Regions from separate parts of the Telluria sp. ZT3P26 genome, predicted to be linked through region 4. Evidence: predicted binding sites of a transcription regulator. Region 4 holds the regulator's gene; each other region holds the start of a gene.
What was found. Region 4 encodes sigma-54, which starts transcription at its own class of promoters, with help from an activator protein. Its sites were predicted from a motif close to TGGCANGNAANCTGCTTT; they were not measured.
Positions count from the first base shown of each region.

Region 1: AC56LN_RS13750 (TorF family putative porin) is a predicted target of sigma-54. The motif match lies at 1,738-1,755, and genes of this name have one in related genera.
Region 2: AC56LN_RS08385 (PEP-CTERM sorting domain-containing protein) is a predicted target of sigma-54. The motif match lies at 1,211-1,228, and genes of this name have one in related genera.
Region 3: AC56LN_RS20775 (urease accessory protein UreD) is a predicted target of sigma-54. The motif match lies at 1,799-1,816, and genes of this name have one in related genera.

Region 1 covers NZ_JCASII010000004.1:10,466-14,122, reverse strand. Annotated here, with positions in the region: gene AC56LN_RS13760 (ammonium transporter) at 1-555, opposite strand, end outside; gene glnK (P-II family nitrogen regulator) at 570-908, opposite strand; gene AC56LN_RS13750 (TorF family putative porin) at 928-1,662, opposite strand; partial or broken gene AC56LN_RS13745 (accessory factor UbiK family protein) at 1,924-2,157, shown strand; gene AC56LN_RS13740 (DUF1579 family protein) at 2,438-2,956, shown strand; gene AC56LN_RS13735 (ABC transporter permease/M1 family aminopeptidase) at 2,985-3,657, opposite strand, start outside.
Region 2 covers NZ_JCASII010000002.1:130,250-133,906, forward strand. Annotated here, with positions in the region: gene AC56LN_RS08380 (dihydrolipoyl dehydrogenase) at 1-1,004, opposite strand, end outside; gene AC56LN_RS08385 (PEP-CTERM sorting domain-containing protein) at 1,262-1,849, shown strand; gene AC56LN_RS08390 (primosomal protein N') at 1,846-3,657, opposite strand, start outside.
Region 3 covers NZ_JCASII010000007.1:125,432-129,088, forward strand. Annotated here, with positions in the region: gene ureC (urease subunit alpha) at 1-274, opposite strand, end outside; gene AC56LN_RS20765 (urease subunit beta) at 274-606, opposite strand; gene AC56LN_RS20770 (urease subunit gamma) at 619-921, opposite strand; gene AC56LN_RS20775 (urease accessory protein UreD) at 949-1,788, opposite strand; gene AC56LN_RS20780 (GGDEF domain-containing protein) at 1,892-3,364, opposite strand; gene AC56LN_RS20785 (SDR family oxidoreductase) at 3,542-3,657, shown strand, end outside.
Region 4 covers NZ_JCASII010000006.1:83,529-87,185, forward strand. Annotated here, with positions in the region: gene lptB (LPS export ABC transporter ATP-binding protein) at 1-649, shown strand, start outside; gene AC56LN_RS19165 (RNA polymerase factor sigma-54) at 664-2,151, shown strand; gene hpf (ribosome hibernation-promoting factor, HPF/YfiA family) at 2,226-2,582, shown strand; gene AC56LN_RS19175 (enoyl-CoA hydratase/isomerase family protein) at 2,682-3,657, shown strand, end outside.

The sequences.
Region 1 (3,657 bases), on a different contig from region 4:
ACCGGCCCAGAACCAGACCATGTGCGCGACCGGCAGGTAGCCGAACGTGAACCACAGCACGACGAACACCAGCACGGCCGCAAACTTGGCGCGTTCGGCAAAAGCGCCGACGATCAGCGCGCAGGTAATCGCTGCGAAGGTGCCCTGGAAGGCGACGAAGATGAATTCAGGGATCATCGTCTCTTTGCTGAAGGTCGCGGCCATCGCAAACTTGCCGGCGACCGGATCCCAGATGCCTTGCAGGAAGGCGCGGTCGAAGCCGCCAATGAACGCATTGCCCTGCGTGAAGGCCAGCGAGTAGCCGTACAGGCACCACAGCACGATCACGAGGGCAAATACCATCATCACCTGCATCAGCACCGACAGCATGTTCTTGGCGCGCACGAGGCCGCCGTAGAACAGCGCCAGGCCGGGAATGGTCATCAGGATCACCAGCAGCGTGGCGACGAACATCCAGGCCGTATCCCCCTTGTTGATGGACGGCGCCGCCATGGCCGGCAGGGCGACGCCCAGGCCCAGCAAGGCGGTCAGTATCGTTGTAGTTATACGCTTCATGAAAACATTCCCTCTTACAGTGCGTCGTTGCCGGTCTCGCCGGTACGGATACGGATGACCTGGTTCAGGTCGGCCACGAAGATCTTGCCGTCACCGATCTTGCCGGTGCGGGCAGCGCCCTGGATCGCATCGATGACCTGGTCGACGATGGCGTCGTCGACAGCGGCTTCGATCTTGATCTTGGGCAGGAAGTCGACGACGTACTCGGCACCACGGTACAGCTCGGTGTGGCCTTTCTGGCGACCGAAACCCTTCACTTCGGTCACCGTCATGCCTTGCACGTTGATTTCCGACAGCGCCTCTCGCACTTCGTCGAGCTTGAAGGGCTTGATGATGGCGGTGATCATTTTCATGGTATTGCCTCTTTTGCAATCAAAAAGTTTTTGAGACGGACAGCACGGCGGCAGACTTGCCGAGATTCTTGCCTTCCGGGCTCAGGTAGGCGTCGGTATTCGCCTTGTGCCACGCCAGCGCCACGGTGGCGACGCCGAAGTCCTTGGTGACGCCGACCTTGTAGTCGGTGTACGAAAACGCGCTGTTGTTCTTCAGTTTCTGGCGCCCGACGTGCAGGTTCAGGATGAAGCCGTTGCTGACGTCGATGTCGGCGCCCACGTCCAGGTAGCCGCTGCGCTTGCTGTCTGCAGTGCCGAACAGATTGGTCGTCGAGTGCGAGTACTTGATGTAGGCCGGGCCGTAGCCGAGTTTGCCGTACAGCTCGAACGTGTTCGCGCTCGGGTTCAGGCCATTGTCCGGGTAGTAGTAATACAGGCCGCCAATGTCATAGCTGATCGCGTCGCTCAACTGACCGCGCTTGCCGCCATATACGTCCCATTCGATATTGCCGTCGCCGCCCAGATCTTTCGTCCATTTGATGGTGGAAAGCCAGGTGCCCACGTAGAAGCCGGATGGGCCATGTACATAGTCGACGCCGCCCTGGAGGGCCGGGTCGAGGGCTGTTTGCGACAGACCGCGGTAACGGTAGTCGCTGGTGATGCTCGCGTTGTAGCTCACCTGATGTTCGGCGGGTTGTTCCTGTGCCATGCCCGGCGCGCTGGTAAGAGCCAACACTGCCAGGACAATTGCGCTGAATTTTGCTTTGCACTTCATGACAAACCCCCTTGATGAACAACGTGAAAAATGACTGCTTGTGGATCCTTGTGATGTTCTTTGTCTACGCTTTATTTAGCAGGATGCGTGCCAGCTCATAAACAGGAAAAAGGTCCTTGTTTTTTTGGTAAACACGCCCCACATCGGTTTTGCACTAACACAACGGACCGCACACGGCACCCAGACGGCCGTTCGGCGCACTACATCAGGTCACATTGCACCATCATGGAGCGTGCGGCCTCGGCAGAAAGGGAAATGGATATGAGTAACAGCAACTTCTTCAGCGACTTGCAGGGCAAGATCAACCAGGCGCTCGAGAGCGGTCCGGCCAAGGACATTGAACGCAATGTGAAGGCGGCCATGACGTCGGGCTTTTCGAAGCTCGATCTGGTCACGCGCGAGGAATTCGATATCCAGGCCCAGGTGCTGGCCAAGACCCGCACCAAGCTCGAGGCGCTCGAACTGCGCGTGAGTGAGCTCGAAGCCAGACTGGGTGCAGGCAGCACCACGGCAACCGCGTCGACGTCAGCTGCCTCTGCGACCTCGGGCAGCTCGGCGATTCCGATGCCAGGCGCCGCGCCGTCGGCCACCGCGCCGTTCCCGGGCGCACCGGAAGACCCGACGATCGTCGTGCCGCCAACGCTCGACAAGCATTAAACAGCCCACAGGCCAGCCCGCCTTGCGCGGGCGGCCTCGGCGGCAGTGGCGCCACACCCGTGTCGCCATCTTTTGACGCGCATCCCGGCTTATACTGGTCGTCTTTACGGAGACCACGATGACCCGACAGTATGCCGCGCTGATCACCACCTGCACCATGCTGGCCCTGCCGGCGTCGCTCCATGCGCAGTCATCCCCTGCCGGCGGTGACGTGCGTCCCGAGATCCTGCGCCAGCTCGATGGCGCCTGGACCATGACAGGTGATGTGCGGGGCAAACCGGTCACCTACCGCATGGTTGCCAGGCCGGCCTTGCACGGCACATTCACCGAGCTGCGCATGCAGGACGTGCAGGTGCCCGCGCAGTACGAAGCGGCCGTCTTCGTCGGCTACGACGCCGCCACAAAGACCGTCATCGCGCACTGGATGGACAGCTTCGGCGCAAAATACTCGATCCCGCACGGAAGCGGCGACATCACCGGCAACGTCGTCACCTTCACCATTCCCTACCCGAGCGGCCCGTTTCGCAATACCTGGCGCTTCGATCCGGCGGGCGCGACGTGGCAGTTCGCGCTCGACGCGGCGCAGCCGGACGGCTCGTGGAAGCACTTCGCCGGCTACGCGCTCAGGCGCGAGTAAAAGCGCCTGAGCGCGTAGCCGGCGGGCGTCAATCGATGCTGACCTCCTTGCGGTTGTCACGCGCCACGCGGTCGATCAGCTTGTTGTACGGGTCAATGCCAACGTCGAACGGCTGCTCCTTGACGGTCACCGTCACGGTCGGATTCTCGCCCTGCAGTACGCGCTTCTCCAATAACAGCACCCGCTCGTCCGATTCCTTGGCATCCTTCGCGCGTGCGAACACGCCGATCTCCACGGCTTCGTCATAGGTGCGCGGCGTTTCCTGCCCCTTGCCGTCGGCCTGCATTTTCGCCAGATGCAGTTTCATCGTCACGTCCCACTGCCCGTCCGGGCGCTTGACGGCCTTCGCTTCGGTCACGCGGTTATCGTAGAAGACGATGCGCTCGAACAGGTCGGCGATCAGCGCGTGCTTGCCCACCGGGGCTTCGGCGCGGATGTAGTCGACCAGTTCGGCGGATGTCGCAAACGGCGCCTCCTGATAGCCCTTGTCCTGCAGGAAGCGCTTGAGGGCGCGGTTCAGTGCCGCTTCGCCGATCTCGTCGCGCAGGCGGTAGAAGACCAGGCTGCCCTTGCGGTAGTGGATGTAGTCCTGGTTTTCCACGCGCACCAGCGGCAGTTCCTCGATCTTCTCGGCACTGCGCGAACTGAGGTAGCGGTCCAGTTCATAGCGCAGGAAACGGCGCATCTGGTGCGGGCCGTAT
Region 2 (3,657 bases), on a different contig from region 4:
TAGCGGCCCGCATTGTCGCCGGCGATCTTGCCGTGATCGGCCGCGTCGTGCAGCAGCGGGCGCTCGTTGTTGGCGTCGCCTGCGATGAAGATATGGCTGGTGCCGCATTGCATCGTGCGCGCGTCGAAGGTCGGGATGCCGTCATCGCCCCGCTCCAGGCCAGTCAGTTCGAGCCCCAGGTCATGCACGTTCGGCGTGCGCCCGGCTGCCATCAGCACGTACTGGAAGCGTTCGCTGCTTTCCTTGCCCAGCGCGTCGCGCACATGCAAGACCACCTCGTCGCCCTCCTGCTTCGCACCCACGACCTCGGTCTGGAACGCGATATCGACCTCCTCACCCAGCACCTGCGCCGCGCAGCGCAGCACTTCGGGGTCGCTGATATTGGCGATGGAGCCGCCGCGCGCGTAGAAACGCACGCGCACGCCGAGCCGGCTCAGGGCCTGGCCCAGTTCCAGGCCGATCACGCCGGTGCCGATCACGGCGACAGACGCTGGCAGGTCATTCCAGTAGAACACGTCGTCGCTGGTGACGATGCCGGGACCGACATTATCGAGCTGCGGCAGGCGCAGCGGCGTCGAGCCGGTGGCGATGACGACGCGCCCGGTGTGGATTTCGGTATGGTCGTCGACCTGCAGCGTGCACGGGCCGGTAAAGCGCGCGTGGCCCTGCAGGCGGTCCTGGGCGGGAATGGCTTCCACGGCCTCGAGCACGAAGCCGACGAAGCGGTCGCGTTCGCGCTGGACGCGCGCCATCACGGCCGGGCCATCGATCCGCACTTCGCCGGCATGCACGCCGAACGGACCGGACGTGTGCAGCGTGTGCGCCGTCTCGGCCGCAGCGATCAGGAGCTTGCTCGGCATGCAGCCGACCCGGGCGCAGGTGGTGCCGTAATGTGCGCTCTCGATCACCACCGTGCGCGCGCCCTGGGCCTTGGCCGCGCGATAGGCCGTCATGCCGGCGGTGCCGGTGCCGATGACGGCGACATCCACGTTCAGTTGTTTCATGGTGCTCTTTCGCTGTTGACAGGCAAAACGATACGCTATTTCACGTGCGCAGGTGGCATTTCAGGCTGGATGCCCACTGGCGCGCCCAAGGCTTGCAACCAACAGTACAGCAAGCAATGTCGACCACTTTTACAGATTCTGAATGACAATTTATATTGCTTTGATTTTTCCTAACGGAATCAACAACATGGATGAGTTCTTCACTGCGGCACGGTATTTGCATGCATCCCGGGCTCAACCCCACCCCAGGAGATGTCATGACATTCGCTTCGCTCAACAGATTGCTGGTCAGCCTGTCGCTGTTCGTTTGCTCATCCGTGTTTGCCGCGCCCCTGGCCGTCAATGTCAGTGGGATCGAGAGCCATGGCCTCTACGGCGATGAGACGAATACCGTGCTGACGTTCAATGTCGGCGCCAATTCGATCATTACCACCGTCAGCTACACGTTCAACCTGACGGCGTTCAGTCCGAGCTATTTGTCGGAACTGACGCTCGGGTTCGAGGACTCCAGCCAGGCTAACGGCCTCTTCTTCAATCCAGGCTTCATCGACGAAAATCCAGGGACTGGAACCTATTCCGGTTTCGCTGACCTGGTCGACCTCGGCCTGAGTTTTGCAGTCGGCGCCGACGGTATCCTGCGCCTGGAATTCTTTGAAACTGATTTCGACGACATCGACGGCGCCGATGGCATCTGGAACTTCGGCACCATCACGTTTGGCGTGGAACCCGCCAGCGCGGAAGTACCTGAGCCAGCCACCGGCCTGCTGCTGGGCGCCGGCCTGGCCATGATGGGCTACGCGAACCGCCGGCGCCAGGCGGCGCGCAAGGCTGCCAGCGTGGCTTAAATATCGAGCGGGTCGACTTCGAGCGACCATTTCACGCGGGCCTTCATGGCCCGCAGCGTTTCCATCCACTCGCGCAGGAAGGCCTGCAGGGCCGGGCGCGAGCTGGACTCCACCAGCAACTGCGCGCGGTCCATATTGTGCACCCGCGTCATCGTCATCGGGATCGGGTCGTTGATCAGGATCCCGTCGTGCGCCAGGCAATCACGCGCCGTCTCCAGAAATGCAATCGCGATCGGCAGCTCGCGCGCCTCGGCCCGCAGCAAGGCCTGGTACATGTACGGCGGTAGCCCCGCTTCGCGCCGTTCATCCAGCAACTGGCCGGCAAAGCGCTCGTAATCGTGGCGCATCACCGCGCCGTACAGCGGATGCTGCACGTAACGCGTCTGCACCAGTACCTCGGACGGCGCGCCAGCCCGCCCTGCCCGTCCCGCCACCTGCATCAGCTGCGCAAACAGGCGCTCGCTGGCGCGGTAGTCCTGCGAGAACAGCGCCGTATCCGGGTTCAGGATGCCCACCAGCGTGAGCTTCTTGAAGTCGTGGCCCTTGGCGACCATCTGGGTGCCGATCAGGATATCGACTTCGCCCCGGTGCACGCTGTCGAACGCCGCCTGCGCGCTGCCCTTCAGGCGCGTGGAGTCGGCGTCGATGCGCAGGATGCGCGCTTCGGGGAACATCGCCCGCAAGCCTTCTTCGACGCGCTGCGTGCCCCGGCCCAGTGGCTGGATGTCGACGTTGCCGCAGGTCGGGCACGAGCGCGGGATGCGCAGCTCCAGGCTGCAGTGGTGGCAGCGCAGCCGGTTCTCGGGCTTGTGCAGCACCATGAAGGCGGTACAGCGCGTGCAGTCGCTGATCCAGCCGCAGGCGTCGCACGAAATCACGGGGGCGTAGCCGCGCCGGTTCAGGAACAGCAGTGACTGCTCACCACGCTCCAGGCGCAGGCGCAGCGCGGCGACCATCTCGGCGGTCAGGCCGTCGCGCCCGCGGTCGCGCTCCATGTCGATCAGGCGCACGCGCGGCAGCACGGCATCCTGGACGGCGCGCTCGCGCAGGTCGAGCCGTGTGTAGCGCCCCGAGCGCGCGTGGTGCCACGATTCGAGCGATGGCGTGGCCGAGCCCATGACGATCGGAATGCCGAGCTGGTGCGCGCGCCAGACGGCCAGGTCGCGCGCCGAATAGCGCAAGCCTTCCTGCTGCTTATATGACGGGTCGTGTTCTTCGTCGATCACGATCAGCTGCAAATGCGGCAGCGAGGCCAGCAGCGAGAGCCGCGTACCGAGCACGATGCGCGCCTGGCCCAGGTGCGCCGCCAGCCAGTGCAGCATGCGCTCGCCTTCGGACAGGCTGCTGTGCAGCGTGGCGAGCATCATGCCCGGGAAGCGCGCCCGGATATTGCCTTCGAGCTGCGGCGTGAGGTTGATCTCGGGCACCATGATCAGGATCTGCGCCTGCGGGTCGCGCGCCAGCACCTGGGCGCAGGCTTGCAGATAGACCTCGGTCTTGCCGCTGCCGGTCACGCCCCATAACAGGAACGGTTTGAAACCGGTGGCGCCGCCGATGGCGTCGGCCGCCTCCTGCTGGGCCGTGTTCAGCACTGGCATGCCCACCGCAGTGGCGTCCTGCGCGGCGTCGAGCCTGGCCAGCTTTTTCAGCGCGCGCCCCAGCGCCACCGTTTTGGGTACCCGCAGGTTCTTCGGCAGGCCGGGCAGCGCGACTTCGCCGAGCGGGCGCTGGTAATACTCGGCGGCAAACCGCGCCAGCGCGAGCCAGCGCGCGGACAGCGGCGCCAGCTCGCTGCGCACGGCCAGCGC
Region 3 (3,657 bases), on a different contig from region 4:
GGCCATCCTTGATGCCGATGTCGGCCTTGACGATGCCCCAGTGGTCGACGATGACGGCGTTGGTGATCACGGTGTCCATCACGCCGTCGCGCAGGCGCTGCGACTGGCCCATGCCGTCGCGAATGACTTTACCACCGCCGAACTTGACTTCTTCGCCGTAGGTGGCGAAGTCGCGTTCGATCTCGATCAAGAGGTCGGTGTCGGCCAGGCGGATCCGGTCGCCCGTGGTCGGGCCATACATGTCGGCGTAGGCCTGGCGGCTGAGCGTGACCATCATGCGTCTCCCGATACCAGAGGCACGGGCAGTGGCCCCGACACGCGCCCCTGGAAGCCATGCACGATCCGCTCGCCGGCCAGGTCGACCAGTTCCACCGTGCGGCGCTGGCCCGGCTCGAAGCGCACCGCAGTCCCGGCCGCGATATTCAGCCGCATGCCGAGCGCAGCGTCGCGCTCGAACTGCAGCGCCGGATTGACTTCGTAAAAGTGATAATGCGAGCCGACCTGCACCGGCCGGTCGCCGGCATTGGCCACGACCACAGTGGCCGTACGCCGGCCGGCGTTGAGTTCGATATCGCCGTCGTCAAGGAAGTATTCGCCTGGGATCACGGTGGGCTCCGGCTAGGGGATCGGATGGTGGACGGTCACGAGCTTGGTCCCGTCCGGGAACGTGGCCTCGACCTGGATGTCCGGGATCATCTCGGGCACGCCCTCCATCACGTCGCTGCGCGCGAGGATCATGGTGCCTTCGCTCATCAGCTCGGCCACGCTGCGACCATCGCGCGCGCCTTCCATGATGGCCGCCGTGATCAGTGCCACGGCTTCGGGGTAATTCAGCTTCAGGCCGCGTGCGCGCCGGCGTTCGGCCAGCAGCGCGGCAGTGAAGATCAGCAGCTTGTCTTTTTCGCGGGGCGTCAGGTCCATGGGCGGGTCCGTTCCAGGTAAGCCAGTCTAGGTAAGCCAGATGCGCGGCGGGCACGCCGGGCGGTCGAGCAGATGGGGGCGCAGCAATGCCCATACCTGCGCCATGACGGCGCGCGCCGCTTCGCCGTCGTCGCCGAGAAAGCGCGCGACAAACACCGATTTCACCTGGCTCGATGCCAGCTGCGGGTCGAGCGCGCGCACGCGCGCCTGCAGCGCGGCGGGCACGGGCCGGCCGACGGCAAGAAAGGTCGCGCACACCGCGTGACCGCGCATGCCGAGGGGGCTGGCGATGCCGTCCGGGGTCAGGATGCCCTGCTCCCACCACAACAGGCGCCCATGCTGGCGGATCCGCGTGCGCTGGCGTACCTGCCCGCGCGTGAACGCTTCACCGGCCGCCACGCGCCCGAAGCACAGCACTTCGCTGCCGATATAGGTGCTGCCGGCAGCCAGATCGACGTCGTGTTCGAGGTCGACGCTGGCCGCGTCATAGAAGATGGTTTCCTGCGGCAGCCACTCGATGGCGGCGCCGGCAGCAATGCGCAGGCGTACCGCCTGCTGCGACACGCGGCCGTTCGCGCGGTACCACTTGGCCGCGCCGGGGCTGGTGGCCAGCACGCTGCAGGCAGGACCGGCGTCAATGTCGATTTCGAGCCGGTCGCCCCCGACCACGCCGCCCGGCGGGTGCACGACGATCACGTGGCAGGCGCCGGGGCCTTCCGGATACAGCGCCTTCTGCACACGCAGCGGGCCGCGGTGCGCGCGGCGTACGAGGCGCGTCGTGTCGCCATCGCGCGCGAAGCCCAGCGCCAGGCTGGCTTGCCAGGCGGGGAAGACGGTGGGTGCATCGGTGGAGGTGCAATCGCGCATGCTTGATGAAACAGCACGATGTGTGCCAGCGTCCTGACGTGGCGTGGGACGCTTATTTTGCAAGCGGCGCGCACCGCGAAGGTGCGCGCTGCACCCGAACGCGTCAGGACATCGCCAGCTCGATGCAGTTGCGGCCGGCCCGCTTGGCGCGCGCCAATGCGGCGTGGGTCCGCACCGCCATCGAGTCGCCGCTCTCGCCTTCGCCCAATTGGGCCACCCCGAGGCTGATCGTCACGTGGTCGCAACCGGGAATTTCCACCTGTTCGATCGCCGCGCGCAGCTTCTCGGCCATCTTCAGCGCGTCGATGGCGCTCGTGTGCGAGGCAATGACCTGGAATTCTTCGCCGCCCGACCGTACGAGCACGTCGCTCGCGCGCAGCATCGCGCGCGCCGTGTCGGCCACCGTGCGCAGCACGAGGTCGCCCACCGGCTGGCCAAAGGTGTCGTTGATCTGGCTGAAGCGATCGATATCCAGGGCGATCAGGGCCAGCGGCAGCCGGTAGCGGCGTGCGCGCCTGATCTCCTGTTCCAGCAAGGCTTCGCCATGGCGCCGGTTGGCCAGATCGGTCAGGGCATCGGTCGAGGCCAGGTGCGTGACGCGCGCCAGCAGCGCCTCGTTCTCGCGCGTGACCTCGGCCATGCGCAGGCCATAGCCGGCCAGGCCGGCCAGGTCGTCCAGCGCCTGTAACTGCGCCAGCGAGAACGGGCGGGCGTTACCGAACAGCAGGCACAGGGAACCCATTGGGCCGCCCGGCCCCTGCCCCGGGATCGGCACACCGACGGCCATGCGCGCGCCACACGCCTGCAGGCAGGCAGCAAGCGCAGGCTCACCAGGCTTGTCGGGTGCATCGAGCAGCGTCAATTCGCCCGTCATTGCCGCCAGCAACCCCGGGAAGGCATGGCGCAGCGGCGACTGCAGCAGCCTGCCTTCTTGCCCGAGCAGCGCCGACAGGTGCAGGCCCGCCACGCCCTGCTCGGCCTCGAGGTGAAGGTCGCCGTCGCGATGCTGGAACAGCGCCGCATGCACGACGCCCGGCCAGCCTGTCAGCGCGGTGCACAGGTGCGCGGCAAAGCGCGCGCTGTCGTCGGCGTCGTCCAGCGCCTGCTGGCAGGCGGTACGCAACGCGAGCAGCGCGCGCAGTTCGGCGTCGGCCGGCGTGGACGCAGCTGGCGTTGCGACGGCAAAGCCGGTGCGCATGCGCGCGGCCAGCAGCGCGCGCGTTTGCTGCGCGCGCAGCGGACCGATTGCGTAGTCGAGCGGGCCGAACGCCATCAGCGCCGGCAGCCAGCGCGCATTCGTGAAGGGACACAGCACCAGCACGGGCGCACCGGCGCGTGCGCCGATCAGGGCGCCCAGCGCCGCCAGGTCGACGCCCAGATCGCAGCGTTCCAGGTCCAGCACGAGCAGGTCAGCAGGCTCGCGCACCAGCAGGCCGCGCGCCTGCTCGGCGCCGGCGGCCACGCGCAGATTGGCAAACATGCCGTCGCAGCAGTGCTGGAAATCGGCCCGGCGCTGGCCGACCGGATTGACGAAGACGCAGGTAAAGTCGTCACGCGCGCCACCTTCTTGATACATGGTCATTCTCCAGATTGGGTCCAGCCGCACCGTTCCGGTATGGCTGCATGGCAAGTTTGCCATAAGCGGACGACTCCGGCATAGCAATTGTCACCCCTGTGTGTGGGAGCGCACCGTCGTGCCACGGTGCGCGCCGAATACTCTCGTGAACGAATGCACAATTACGGGAGAATGACGATGGCACACCAGGACGATGTAGCAGCAAAGCAGCGCGCCATCCAGCAAGAGCAGGATGCACGCGACGCCAGGAAAAAAAAGTCCGAGAGTAAAGACGCCGTCCAGACCGGCGTCGA
Region 4 (3,657 bases):
AGTGGTAGGTTTGCTGGGCCCGAACGGCGCCGGCAAGACCACCTCGTTCTACATGATCGTCGGCCTGGTCCCATCGGACGCCGGCTCGATCAGCATCAACGGCACCGACATCACCAGCCTGCCGATCCATCGCCGCGCGGTGCTCGGCCTGTCGTACCTGCCGCAGGAAGCCTCGGTGTTTCGCAAGCTGACGGTGGAAGAAAACATCCGCGCCGTGCTCGAACTGCAGAAGGTCAACGGCAAGTCGCTCACCAAAACCGAGATCAACGACCGCCTCGATACCTTGCTGGCCGACCTGCAGATCGAGAAGCTGCGCGAGAACCCGGCGCTGTCGCTGTCGGGCGGCGAGCGCCGCCGCGTGGAGATCGCGCGTGCACTGGCGACCAACCCGCGCTTCGTGCTGCTTGACGAACCCTTTGCCGGCGTCGACCCGATCGCCGTGATCGAGATCCAGCGCATCGTGCGCTTCCTCAAGGAGCGCAAGATCGGCGTCCTGATCACCGACCACAATGTCCGCGAGACGCTTGGCATCTGCGACCGCGCCTACATCATCAATCAGGGCGCGGTGCTCGCATCCGGCCGGCCCGACGATATCATCGCCGACGAGTCGGTGCGCCGCGTGTACCTTGGTGAACATTTCCGCATGTAAGCCATGACCAATTGATGAAACAGTCCCTTCAGCTCCGCACTTCGCAGCACCTGGCGCTCACGCCACAGCTGCAGCAATCGATCCGGTTGCTGCAACTGTCGACGCTCGAACTGCACCAGGAGATCGAGCAGATACTGGGTGATAACCCGCTGCTCGAAAGGCTCGACGATCCGCTCGATCATTCGGTGCGCTTGCTGGCCGATGGGGCGATCAACAATGCGCCGGCACCCGGCGAGGCGCCGCCGGCGCCGGGCCAGCAGGCCGAAGGCGAGGGCAGCGCCCCGGCCGAGGGCGAGGGCGCTGAAGGCGGCGCGGTCGATGGCGACCGGCCCGACAATGACTGGAGCGAAGGCAGCGGCGCGTCGTCCGGCAGTGGCAGCAGCAGCGACGACGAAGACGGCCGCCCGCAGCTGGAAGCGTGCGCCATCACGCTGCGCGAACACCTGATGGAGCAGGTGCGCGAAACGCTGCTGTCAACCCGCGACCGCGCGCTGGCCGAACTGGTGATCGACGCGCTCGATGACAACGGCTACCTGGAAGAACCGCTCGACGACATCCACGCACGCCTGCCCGAAGAACTCGAGGTCGACCTCGACGAACTGCGCTGCGCGCTGGCGATGGTGCAGAGCATGGACCCGGTGGGCGTGGGCGCGCGCAGCGCGGCCGAATGCCTGGCGCTGCAGATCCGGCGCATGCCGGGCGTGCCGATGGTCACGCGCCGCATGGCCCTGAAGATCGTCGAAGGCTACCTGACCTGGTTCGCGCAGCGCGAATACAGCAAGCTGAAAAAGGCGCTCGATTGCGACGACGAAGACCTGCGCGAAGTGCAGGCCGTGGTCCGCCAGTGCAATCCGCATCCGGGCGCCGCGTTCGCGTCGAACGTGTCGGATTACGTGGTGCCGGACGTGATCGTGCGCCGTGCCAAGAACGGCTGGGCGGTCACGCTGAACCCGGACGTGATGCCGCGCCTGCGCGTGAACAGCCTGTACGCCACGATGCTCAAGCAGGGCCGCAGCGAGAGCCAGATGGGCGCGCAGATGCAGGAGGCGAAGTGGCTCATCAAGAACATGCGCCAGCGTTTCGACACGATCCTGCGTGTGGCCGAGGCGATCGTCGAACGCCAGCGCAACTTTTTCAGCCATGGCGCGGTTGCCATGCGGCCCCTTGTTTTGCGCGAGATAGCTGATACACTAGGTCTGCACGAGAGCACGATCTCTCGTGTCACAACCCAGAAATACATGCTGACCCCGCACGGCATGTTCGAGTTGAAGTATTTCTTCGGTAGCCACGTTGCCACCGAAGCGGGAGGCGAAGCATCCTCAACGGCAATCCGTGCGCTCATCGCACAATTGACAGGAGCAGAAGACCCTAAGAATCCATTATCCGACAGCAAGATCGCGGAAATGCTCGGGGAACAAGGCATGGTCATTGCGCGCAGGACGGTCGCAAAATACCGTGAAGCGCTCAAGATCCCCCCCGTCAGTCTCCGCAAAGCCTTGTAACAACGCCGCTCATACAGTCTGTGCCTTCAGCTCCTGTGTGGTGCAAGCGACGTGACATCTTCAAAGGAGTGTGTATGAACCTCACCATCAGTGGTCACCATCTCGAAGTAACCCCTGCCATCCGTGAATACGTTCAGAATAAGCTCGAGCGCATTATTCGCCATTTCGATCAAGTCATAGATACCCACGTCTTCCTGGCCGTCGATAACCTCACTGAAAAAGAAAAAAGGCAAAAAGCTGAAATCAACGTCCAGGTGTCGGGCAAGACCCTGCACGTGGCGAGCGTCGCGCAAGACCTGTATGCCGCAATCGACATGTTGATGGATAAACTGGATCGACAAATCCTGAAGCACAAGCAGATGCTGAAAGACCATAACCGAACATCGATCAAACGCCTGGACGTCGACGAAGCAGACGTCGCTGCCGCCTGATTCGAGCGCAGGTTAACATCGCCAGGGGCGTCTTTTCGGGACGCCCTTTTTGCATCCCGCTGCCGGTAAAATACGTGTTTCCTTTCGATGGATCACGCCATGTCCGAACACGTCCTGACCCGCATCGCCAACCGCGCCGGCATCATCACCCTCGACCGTCCCAAGGCGCTCAATTCGCTGTCGCTGGACATGGTGCGCGCGCTGACCGCGATCCTGCTCGACTGGCAGCATGACGCCGCCGTCGATGCGGTGGTGATCACCAGCAGCAGCGAAAAAGCGCTGTGCGCGGGCGGCGATATCCGTTTCTTCCACGACGTCGGCAACGCCTCGCCGCAGGGCGGCAGCGCACTGCTCGAGGATTTCTTCACCGAAGAATACGCGCTCAATCACCTGATCCATTTTTATCCGAAACCGTATATCGCGCTGATGGACGGCGTGGTCATGGGCGGCGGCATGGGCATCGCGCAGGGCGGGCCCGATTGCGGCCTGCGCATCGTCACCGACCGCACCAAGATGGCGATGCCCGAGGTGAATATCGGCCTGTTTCCCGATGTCGGCGGCAGCCATTTCCTGTCACACGCACCGGGCCAACTGGGGATGTTCCTGGGCTTGACCGGCCTGACGATCGGCGCGGCCGACGCGCTGTACGTGGGCCTGGCCGACGTGTTCGTGCCGGGCGCCGACCTGCCGGCGTTGCAGTCGCTGATCGAGGCGACGCCGGGCGCGGATCTGCCGGCGGCGATCCGCGCGTTCGCCACGGCGCACGCCGGCGAGAGCGAACTGCAGGCCAACCGCGCATGCATCGATGCGCATTTTGGCGCGGACTCGGTGGCGGCAATCATGGCGTCGCTCGAGGGTGACGACACGCCATTCGCGCAGAAGGCATTGCGCGCGATGCGTCAGCGCTCGCCGTTGATGATGTGCGTGACGCGCGAGCTGCTGCGGCGCGGCGCATCGCTCGATGTCGCCGACTGCCTGCGCCTGGAGCGCTCGCTCGTGCGCCGCAACTTCGAGCATGGTGAGGTACTCGAAGGCGTGCGCGCGCTCGTCATCGACAAGGACAATGCGCCGCAAT